3 regions of the Rhizobium sp. 01L410 genome follow, and region 3 is predicted to be linked to each of the others. Evidence: predicted binding sites of a transcription regulator. Region 3 holds the regulator's gene; each other region holds the start of a gene.
The links. Region 3 encodes PhoB, which activates phosphate uptake and scavenging genes when phosphate is short. Its sites were predicted from a motif close to TGTCATNNANCTGTCAT; they were not measured.
Positions count from the first base shown of each region.

Region 1: a site for PhoB is predicted at 2,031-2,047, ahead of pstS (phosphate ABC transporter substrate-binding protein PstS). Genes of this name have one in related genera too.
Region 2: a site for PhoB is predicted at 1,362-1,378, ahead of phnF (phosphonate metabolism transcriptional regulator PhnF). Genes of this name have one in related genera too.

Region 1 covers NZ_JBFTST010000015.1:104,969-108,238, reverse strand. The annotation lists gene AC1DV9_RS26060 (LysE family transporter) at 1-100, shown strand, start outside; gene AC1DV9_RS26055 (cupin domain-containing protein) at 109-453, shown strand; gene AC1DV9_RS26050 (MarR family winged helix-turn-helix transcriptional regulator) at 464-925, opposite strand; gene AC1DV9_RS26045 (SDR family NAD(P)-dependent oxidoreductase) at 1,075-1,872, shown strand; gene pstS (phosphate ABC transporter substrate-binding protein PstS) at 2,161-3,183, shown strand; gene pstC (phosphate ABC transporter permease subunit PstC) at 3,267-3,270, shown strand, end outside.
Region 2 covers NZ_JBFTST010000003.1:386,867-390,136, forward strand. The annotation lists gene AC1DV9_RS09185 (2,3-bisphosphoglycerate-dependent phosphoglycerate mutase) at 1-564, shown strand, start outside; gene phnF (phosphonate metabolism transcriptional regulator PhnF) at 611-1,348, opposite strand; gene phnG (phosphonate C-P lyase system protein PhnG) at 1,449-1,913, shown strand; gene phnH (phosphonate C-P lyase system protein PhnH) at 1,913-2,521, shown strand; gene AC1DV9_RS09205 (carbon-phosphorus lyase complex subunit) at 2,525-3,270, shown strand, end outside.
Region 3 covers NZ_JBFTST010000003.1:72,324-75,593, reverse strand. The annotation lists gene pstB (phosphate ABC transporter ATP-binding protein PstB) at 1-190, shown strand, start outside; gene phoU (phosphate signaling complex protein PhoU) at 237-950, shown strand; gene phoB (phosphate regulon transcriptional regulator PhoB) at 983-1,666, shown strand; gene AC1DV9_RS07565 (GcrA family cell cycle regulator) at 1,733-2,269, opposite strand; gene AC1DV9_RS07560 (aspartate aminotransferase family protein) at 2,694-3,270, shown strand, end outside.

The DNA.
Region 1 (3,270 bases), on a different contig from region 3:
CGTATCAAGCGCCTACGCGCGGGGACGCCGGCGCATCGACGCGATGGCCGGCCTCATTTTCATGGGCTTCGGCGTCAAGCTTCTGACATCTGCCCGATAGGAGACCGCATGCCGCATCAACTCGTATTCGACCCGGCGTCCGTCGAGCCCGAAGTGGGCGCGCCCGCCGCCGACCGCATCGTTTCCGGCAATCCGCAATTCCGCACCTGGAACCTGGAAGAAGCCGAAGGCGGCCTCTACGCCGGCATTTGGGAAGCGACACCCGGCAAATGGCGGATCTCCTACGATGAGTGGGAATATTTCAACGTGCTGTCGGGGTATTCGATCGTCACCGAAGACGGCGGTGAACCGGTACATCTCAAGGCCGGCGACCGCATGATCCTCAGACCCGGCTTCAACGGAACCTGGGAAGTCGTTGAAACGACTCGCAAGGATTATGTGATCAGGGTCTGAGTGCCGAACCTCAGCGCCTGAAACTCTCCGCGAAAGCGGGGGAGGAAATGCGGTTCAGGGTTTTGCGCAATTCTTCCGACGCTTCAGCGCCGAAGGCGTTTTCGAAGCGGTCGCGTGCTTCGGCCCAGAGACGGTTGGCTTCTTCCCATTTTGCCAGTCCGGCCCCGGTCAGCGTCGCCCGTTTGACGCGCTTGTCTTTTTCGTCGGGCACCAGCTCCACCAGCCCGTCCCGGATCAGCGGTTTCAGCGTGTGTCCGAGGGCGGAGAGGTCCATTACCAGCCCGTCGGCCAGGAATTTCAGCGACGGCTTGCCGTTCATATGGATCTGCGTCAGCAGCCCGAACTGCGTGCCTCTCAGCCCGCTTGGCGCAAAGACCTCCTCATAGAGCTGCCCGAGCTGGCGTGTCGCGCGGCGAAGCGCGCTGTTGCTGCAAACGGTCCAGCTTTCGAAGCCCGGTATTTTTTCGTCCATCGTCGTTCTCCTGATCCGGTGTCACCGGATTGCTGCCGGCCGTCAATCGTCTTCGATAATTTCTTCGGTGCACCCTTGCGCAAGATGCCGTTGATCTCAATATAGTGGCATATACCACTAATTACCAACGCATCGAAAAGGATTCCACGATGTCCACTTCCTCCCTCGGTACAGCTCTCGTTACCGGCGCCTCCTCGGGTATCGGCGCCACTTACGCCGATCGTCTCGCAAAGCGCGGATACGATCTGCTGCTGGTCGCCCGTGATGCAGCCCGTCTGAATGCCCTGGCTGAAAAGCTCACCGCCGCTCACGGCATCAAGGCCGAGGTCCTGCAGGCCGATCTGACGAACAGGGAAGACGTGCGAAAGGTCGAGAAGCGCCTGCGCGAGGACGAGGCGATTACGCTGCTCGTCAACAATGCCGGTATCGGCCCTAAAGGCGCATTGCTCGAAGATGATATCGACTATCTCGAAACAATGATCGAGATCAACGTCGTGGCCGTCAATCGGCTGGGTATTGCGGCTGCGCAGACCTTCGCCAAGCGCGGCAAGGGCGCCATCATCAACATTGCCTCGGTGGTCGCATTCCTCGCCGAACGCTTCCACGGCACGTACAATGCCAGCAAGGCCTTTGTGCTCAACCTGACCCAGTCGATCCATGCCGAGGCCAGCCCGAAGGGCGTCAAGGTTCAGGCTGTTCTTCCGGGCCTGACCCGCACCGAGATCTTCGAACGCGCTGGCGGCTCGGTTGATCAGCTGCCGCCGTCGATGGTGATGGACGTCACCGATCTCGTCGATGCTGCTCTTGCCGGCTTCGATCAGGGTGAACTCGTGACCATCCCGTCGCTGCCAGATCCGGCTGATTTCGAAGCGTTGAACGCCGCCCGCTATGCGCTCGGACCTAACCTCTCACACAACAAGCCGGCCAGCCGCTACGGCATCGCATAAGGCTGCGGTTTTTGCCGGGCTGCGTCAAACCAACGCAGTCCGACATTAACATTTTGTAATGTTTACAGAGCCTTACAGGTTAAATCCTTGATTTAGTGAACGAACAGTCCTGCACGCTATGTGGGGCATCCGCGGCCGACTTCGAACTGTCGCAGAACTGTCATCAAACTGTAATGTGCAGCGCCTAGCCCGCCTTTGCGACGGGAATTTCAGCGCCCTTTGCCAGTGGATACCCCCTCCATGGCGCCGGTCTCGTCGATTGTTCGTTCCATTCAGGGAAGAGACCATATGCTCACCAAGACACTTCTTTCGGCCTGCCTCGGCGCCGGCCTGGTTGCTGCGCTCGCAGTTTCCGCTTCCGCTGCCGATATTACCGGCGCCGGTTCGACCTTCGTCTATCCGGTTCTGTCCAAGTGGTCCGCGGACTACAACAAGCAGACCGGTGACAAGCTGAACTACCAGTCGATCGGCTCGGGCGGCGGTATCGCCCAGATCAAGGCTGCGACCGTCGATTTCGGCGCCTCCGACGCCCCGATGAAGCCCGAGGACCTGACGGCTGGCGGCTTCGGCCAGTTCCCGATCGTCGTCGGCGGCATCGTTCCCGTTATCAACGTCAAGGGCATTAAGTCGGGCGAGCTGAAGCTCTCCGGCAAGGTTCTGGCCGACATCTACCTCGGCAACGTCACCAAGTGGAATGACAAGGCGATCGCCGACCTGAACCCGGGCCTCAAGCTGCCCGATAGCCAGATCGCCGTCGTTCACCGCTCGGACGGTTCGGGCACCTCGTTCAACTGGACGAACTTCTTCTCCAAGGTCAACCCGGACTGGAAGTCCAAGGTCGGTGAAGGCACCGCCGTCAACTGGCCGGTCGGCATCGGCGGCAAGGGCAACGAAGGCGTCGCTGCCTACGTCACCCGCGTGAAGGATTCGATCGGTTACGTCGAATACGCCTACGCCCTCCAGAACAAGCTGCCCGTCGTTCTCGTTCAGAACGCCTCCGGTCAGTATCCGAAGCCGAATGCAGATAGCTTCTCGGCTGCTGCTGCCAGCGCCGAATGGGGCAAGGCCCAGGACTTCTACTTGATCATGACCAACGCGCCTGGCGAAAAGGCCTGGCCGATCACCGCCACCACCTGGGCGATCATGTACAAGGAGCCGAAGGATGCCGAGCGCTCCAAGGCTGCTTTCGCCTTCTTCAAGTGGGCACTCGAGAACGGTCAGAAGGAAGCCTCTTCCCTCGATTACGTTCCGCTTCCGGCCACGCTGGTGAAGCAGATCGAAGACTACTGGACGGCCTCCTTCAAGGGCTAAGTCCTGGAAATGCCGGGGCAGGGAGCATTCGCTTTCTGCCCCGTTTGCTTTGACGCCCCCTCAAAAGCAAGTCGAGTATCGATATGA
Region 2 (3,270 bases), 310 kb from region 3:
AAGGACCCCGATCTGACCGAACTCGGCATTCAGGAAGCCACCACCGGCGGCCAGGCACTCGCCGACTACGGCATCAAGTTCGACGTTGCCTACACGTCAGCGCTCACCCGTGCGCAGCACACGCTGAAGTTCATCCTCGACAAGGTCGGCCAGCCCGGCCTGCAGACGATCAAGGATCAGGCTCTCAACGAGCGTGACTACGGCGATCTTTCCGGCCTCAACAAGGACGATGCCCGCGCCAAGTGGGGCGAGGAGCAGGTTCATATCTGGCGCCGCTCCTACGACGTCCCCCCTCCCGGCGGCGAAAGCCTGCGCGACACTGGCGCCCGCGTCTGGCCTTATTACCTGACGGAAATCCTGCCGCGCGTTCTGCGTGGCGAGAAGGTTCTCGTTGCGGCTCACGGCAACTCGCTGCGTTCGCTGGTCATGGTGCTCGACCACCTGACCCGGGAGCAGGTTCTGGACCTCAATCTCGCGACCGGCGTTCCGATGGTCTACAAGCTGAAGGCTGATTCCACGGTCGCTTCCAAGGAAGTGCTGGGCGACATGTCCGCCGCACACTGAGCCGGATTCGCAATCAATTTGAAGCCGGGCCAAGCGCCCGGCTTTTTTAGTTTTCGATGGTGAACTGCACCCGGTCGGCAGCAAAGCGGGTGATGGAATATTGCACGGGAACGCCGTCGAGATCGGTATTCATCGCCTTGGTGATTAGCAGGATCGCGCCCGGTGTGAGCTCAAGATCGGCGATATCCCCGGCGTCGGCATGCGCGGCGGTGATCTCCGTCGTTGCGCGCACATAGTCCTGCAAGCCAAGCAGCGCGAAGGCCTTGGTGATCGATTCCGTCTTGCGATAGGTTTCTGCGATATCGCCGAAGCGCGCGGCCGGAAACCAGCTCGTCGCCCGCGACACCGGGCGCTTGTCCGCCTCCCTTGTTGTCTCCAGCCTGATGACCGCGTCGCCTACGCGCATCTTCAGCCAGCGGGCGACCTCCGCATCAGCAGATTCTTCGGCAGCCGCCAGCAGGAAACCGCGCGTTTCTCTTGCCTGGCCGCTGATACCCGTCGTGAAACGGGTGCGCTTGCTGATCGGGAAGTTCAGCCGTTCCCGACGCTCGATCAGCGTGCCGCGGCCCTGCACGGCGCGGACGATGCCTTCCTGCGCCAGCGCGGCAAGGGCACTTCGAACCGTATGCCGGTTGACGCCGAACTGCTCGGCGAGCATCGTTTCCGGCGGCACCATGCCCGTTTCATCATAAGCACCGCGGGTGATTGCCTCGCGGATTCGATCCGCTATCTGGCGCCATAGCGCCACCCCCGTCTGCCTTTGCACCTGCTTCAGCCCAGCCATTTCACCCCTGCCGTGTCACACGCTTGTCACGTCCCCGATTTAAGCGTAACCATATCTTGTATGGTTGTCTATATCAATAGACATTTCGAAGGATGTGGCGATGAGAGCAGCAGAGAAAATCGAGGCAGCCGACAGCAGGAAAAGAGTGGTCGATCTCCTCGCCCGCTCCGACCTTGCCGAATTGAATGACGCCTGGGAGGCGCTTGCGGACAAACCGGAAGTGCAGGCTGTGCGCGGCCCCGAAACCGGGCTGGTGATGGTTCGTGGCCGTATTGGCGGCGGCGGCTCGCCCTTCAATCTCGGCGAAGTGACGGTCACCCGTGCAACGATCCGGCTGGCAAGCGGGACCGTCGGCCACGGCCAGTCGCTCGGCACCGATCGGAAGAAGGCACGGCTTGCGGCGATTTTCGATGCTCTCTGGCAGGAAGAGGCAAGCAGGGCTTTCGTCGATGAAAAGCTGCTTCAGCCGATCGCCCGCCACATTGCCGCCGCAGCGCAGCAGAAGGCCGACGAGACGGCCGCGACCCGCGTCGATTTCTTCACCATGGTGCGGGGAGAAGACTGATGGAACTCAAGACCGATACTTTGACCGGCGGCTTTGCCGAACCAGTTTTCCAAGCCCAGAGCGTCTTCAAGGCGATGATGGATGCGATGGCCCGCCCGGGCTCAGTCCAGACGCTGGCGCCCGATGCGGCGCCGCCGGCTCCCCTTGGCGTAGCGGCCGGTGCAATCGCACTGACGCTCTGCGATCACGACACGCCCGTCTGGCTTTCGCCTGCGCTCAACAAATCCGCCGTGCCGGGCTGGCTGAGCTTTCATACCGGCGCGACCGTCACGACCGAGAAGGCCGAAGCGCGCTTCGCCTTCGTCGACAGCGGCATGGCAGTTTCGTCTTTTGGACTCTTTGCGCCGGGCACGCAGGAGTATCCCGACCGCTCGACAACGGTTGTTATCGAGATCGCTTCGCTCGAAGGCGGCAAGACGCTGGCGCTGATGGGGCCGGGGATCAAGACCGTGACGGAAATCGCGCCGTCGGGATTGCCGGAGACGTTCATCCGCCTCTGGAACGAGAACCGCACCCTCTTCCCGCGTGGCATCGACATCGTTCTGACGGCGGGCAGCAGTTTCCTCTGCCTGCCGCGCACCACCAAAATCACCGCAACGGAGATGTGAGCCATGTATGTTGCAGTCAAAGGTGGCGAGGCCGCCATCGCCAATGCTCACCGCCTGCTCGCCGACCGGCGCCGCGGCGACCGCTCGCTTCCGGCCATCGGCATCGAGCAGATCGTTGCCCAGCTGGCTCTCGCGGTCGATCGCGTCATGGCCGAAGCCTCGCTCTACGACCGGACGCTGGCGGCGCTCGCCGTACGCCAGTCGCGCGGTGACATGATCGAGGCGATCTTCCTGCTGCGCGCCTACCGTACGACGCTGCCACGCTTCGGCTATTCACAGCCGCTCGACACCAGCGGCATGACCATCGAGCGCCGTATCTCGGCAACCTACAAGGACCTGCCGGGCGGCCAGCTGCTCGGCCCGACCTTCGACTACACGCACCGCCTGCTCGACCCGTCGCTCCTGGCCGACGAAGCCGTCGAAGAGCCGGCTCAGCGTCAGGCCGAAACCGGCCGTGTCATCCGCGTTTCCGAGATCCTCGGCCAGGAAGGTCTGATCGAGGGTGATGGGGACATGCCCGAGGATCACGAGATCGGCGACCTGACGCGCGAGCCGATGGAATTCCCAATGAGCCGGGATTTGCGGCTGCAGGCACTGGCCCGGGGCGATGAAGGCTTCCTCTTGGCGCTCGGCTACTCGACACAGCGCGGTTACGGTCGCAACCACCCCTTCACTGGTGAAATCCGCATCGGCGAGGTCGAAGTCGAATTCGATGTTCCGGAACTCGGCTTCGCCGTCTCGCTCGGTAC
Region 3 (3,270 bases):
GATCCACGAGCTGCGCGAAAGCTACACGATCGTCATCGTGACGCACTCCATGCAGCAGGCGGCCCGCGTCTCGCAGCGCACCGCCATGTTCCACCTCGGCAACCTCGTCGAGGAGAACGACACCGACAAGATGTTCACCAATCCGGACGATCCGCGCACCCAGGACTACATCATGGGCCGCTTCGGCTGATCTTTGGCGTCACGACTTCCGATAGAGACACTCAAGGACATTTCCCATGGCATCGACACATATCTTTTCTGCATATGACGAAGATCTGAAGTTCCTGACCCGCCGCATCTCCGAGATGGGCGGTCTGGCGGAACAGATGGTCTCCGACGCTGTGCGCGCGCTGGTCAATGGCGACGGCGCACTGGCGCAGAAGGTCATCTCCGACGACGTGATCCTCGATCACGCCGAGCGCGAGATCAACGACAAGGCGATCGTCACCATCGCCCGCCGCCAGCCGATGGCGTCGGACCTGCGCGAGATCATGGGGTCGATCCGCATCGCCGCCGACCTCGAACGCGTCGGCGATCTCGGCAAGAACACCGCCAAGCGCGTCATCGCCGTGCAGAGCACCGGCGTTCCGCGCAAGCTCGGCCGCGGCCTGGAGCATCTCTCCGAACTGGCGCTCGTCCAGCTAAAGGAAGTGCTCGACGTTTACACGACGCGCGCCGCCGACAAGGCGAAGTCGATCCGCGAGCGCGACGAGGAAATCGACGCGATGTACACCTCGCTGTTCCGCGAGCTCCTGACCTATATGATGGAAGATCCGCGCAACATCACCAGCTGCACGCATCTGCTGTTCTGTGCCAAGAACATCGAACGCATCGGCGACCACGCCACCAACATCGCAGAAACCATCTACTACATGGCGACCGGCGCCCAGCCGGAGGGCGAGCGTCCGAAGGACGACACCGCCAACACCGTCGGCGCGGTCACGGAATAATATCCGGACCGGGCCTCAGGAGACAGAACAGAATGATCCCGAGAGTTGCAGTCGTTGAAGACGAAGAAGCACTGAGCGTGCTTCTTCGTTACAATCTCGAAGCCGAAGGTTTCGAGGTCGACACCATCCTGCGCGGCGATGAGGCGGAAATCCGCCTTCAGGAGCGGACGCCGGACCTTCTTATCCTTGATTGGATGCTGCCTGGCGTATCAGGCATCGAGCTTTGCCGCCGGCTGCGCATGCGCCCGGAGACCGAGCGTCTGCCGATCATCATGCTGACGGCGCGCGGCGAGGAAAGCGAACGCGTTCGCGGCCTGTCGACCGGCGCCGACGACTATGTCGTCAAGCCGTTCTCGACGCCCGAGCTCGTCGCTCGCGTCAAGGCGATGCTGCGCCGCGCTAAGCCCGAAGTTCTCTCGACCGTGCTGAAATGCGGCGATATCGAACTCGACCGCGAGACGCACCGCGTTCATCGCAAGACCCGCGAAGTCCGTCTCGGACCGACCGAGTTTCGCCTGCTGGAATTCCTGATGGCCTCTCCCGGCCGCGTCTTCTCGCGCTCGCAGCTTCTGGATGGCGTCTGGGGTCACGACATCTATGTCGACGAGCGCACCGTCGATGTCCATGTCGGCCGTCTGCGCAAGGCGCTGAACTTCTCCAATATGCAGGATGTCATCCGCACCGTTCGCGGCGCTGGATATTCGATGGAAGCTTGAAGCTTTCGGAATTGAGACACAAAAAAACGGGCCGTAAGGCCCGTTTTTCGTTTGTGCTTACCCGGCTCAGTTTGCCCGGGCTGCTGCCCTGCGGCGCTCGTTGACCGGTTGGTAGGCCAGACGCTGGTGGTAGGTGCAGTAAGGCGAAGAATCCGGGCTTTCGCAGCCGCAGAAGTGGAAATCGTCCTTCAAGGGATCGCCGACCGGCCACTTGCAGGTGCGCTCGGTGAGCTCCGTCAGGCCGAGACGGCGGGAAATCGGGACGATCACGTTCTTGGCGGGACGGTATTCCATCTCCTCCATCACGTCGATTTCGATCTCTTCCTTCAGCATCGTCGCGCCCTGCTGGCGGGTGACCGTACGGGTCGTCGCCAGACGCGATGCGTAGGTTGGGGCGCGGGGTGCTGCCGCCGTACGCTTGGGAGCGCGGGCAGCCGTGGCGTTGCCGCCGGCCTTCGCACGGCCCGGCAGCGCCAGACGGTGAACCTTGCCGATAACGGCGTTACGGCTGACGCCGCCAAGCTGGGCAGCGATCTGGCTCGCGCTCAGCCCTTCGGACCACAGTTTCTTGAGTTTCTCGACCCGCTCGTCTGTCCAGTTCATGCCCTGTGTCTCCGCCGTTTAAGCGTTGCGAAGGCAGAATCCCTCACTGTTTGCCCCGGACGAATCCGACACAAGAAACGCTTGACTAATTTTGGTGACTAGTTCCGCCGCATGCAGTCTAGTAATTGAGTTTTAACCTAGTGTGAGGCTGACTCCGTGACAAGAGTCGCAGGAATCCGGATGAATCGAATTCGGGGTTTTCCCCAACTTGCTTCCCCTGAGAGTCATTTCTGCAACATTAGCTGTTGATAAAACGCGACATTGCTTGAGCGTCTCTCAGAAGCCACGAAAGCCGCAGTTTTGTTGACATTGCAGTGCGAAAAGTAAATAGTGCAAGTCGCCGCCGAAAGGCGGCATTTTTAATTTTTCGGACCTGGTTTTTAGCCGGAGTCCGGTTGCCCGTAAGTTGACAGGAGACCGCGCCATGGCTGAAGCCGCGCCGCTATATGATACCTATTCTCGTGCCCCATTGCGGTTCGAGCGAGGTGAGGGCGTGTGGCTGATTACCGAAAGCGGCGAACGATATCTGGATTTCGGTGCCGGCGTCGCGGTGACCTCGGTCGGCCACAGCAATCCGCATGTCGTGGATACCCTGAAGGCACAGGCCGACAAGGTCTGGCACCTGTCCAACATCTATGAAATCCCCGGGCAGGAAAAGCTCGCCAGGCGGCTGACGGAGGCGACTTTCGCCGACAAGGTGTTCTTCACCAATTCCGGCGCGGAAGCCCTGGAATGCGCGATCAAGACCGCACGCCGCTACCAGTATTCGAAGGGCCATCCCGAGCGTTTCCATATCATCACGTTCGAAGGCGCCTTCCACGGCCGGACGCTGGCGACGATCGCTGCAGGCGGGCAGGAAAAGTACCTCGAAGGCTTCGGCCCCAAGGCGCCTGGCTTTGACCAGGTGCCCTTCGGCGATATCGACGCTGTGCGCGCCGCAATCACCGATGCGACCGCAGGCATTCTGATCGAGCCGGTTCAGGGCGAGGGTGGCATTCGCC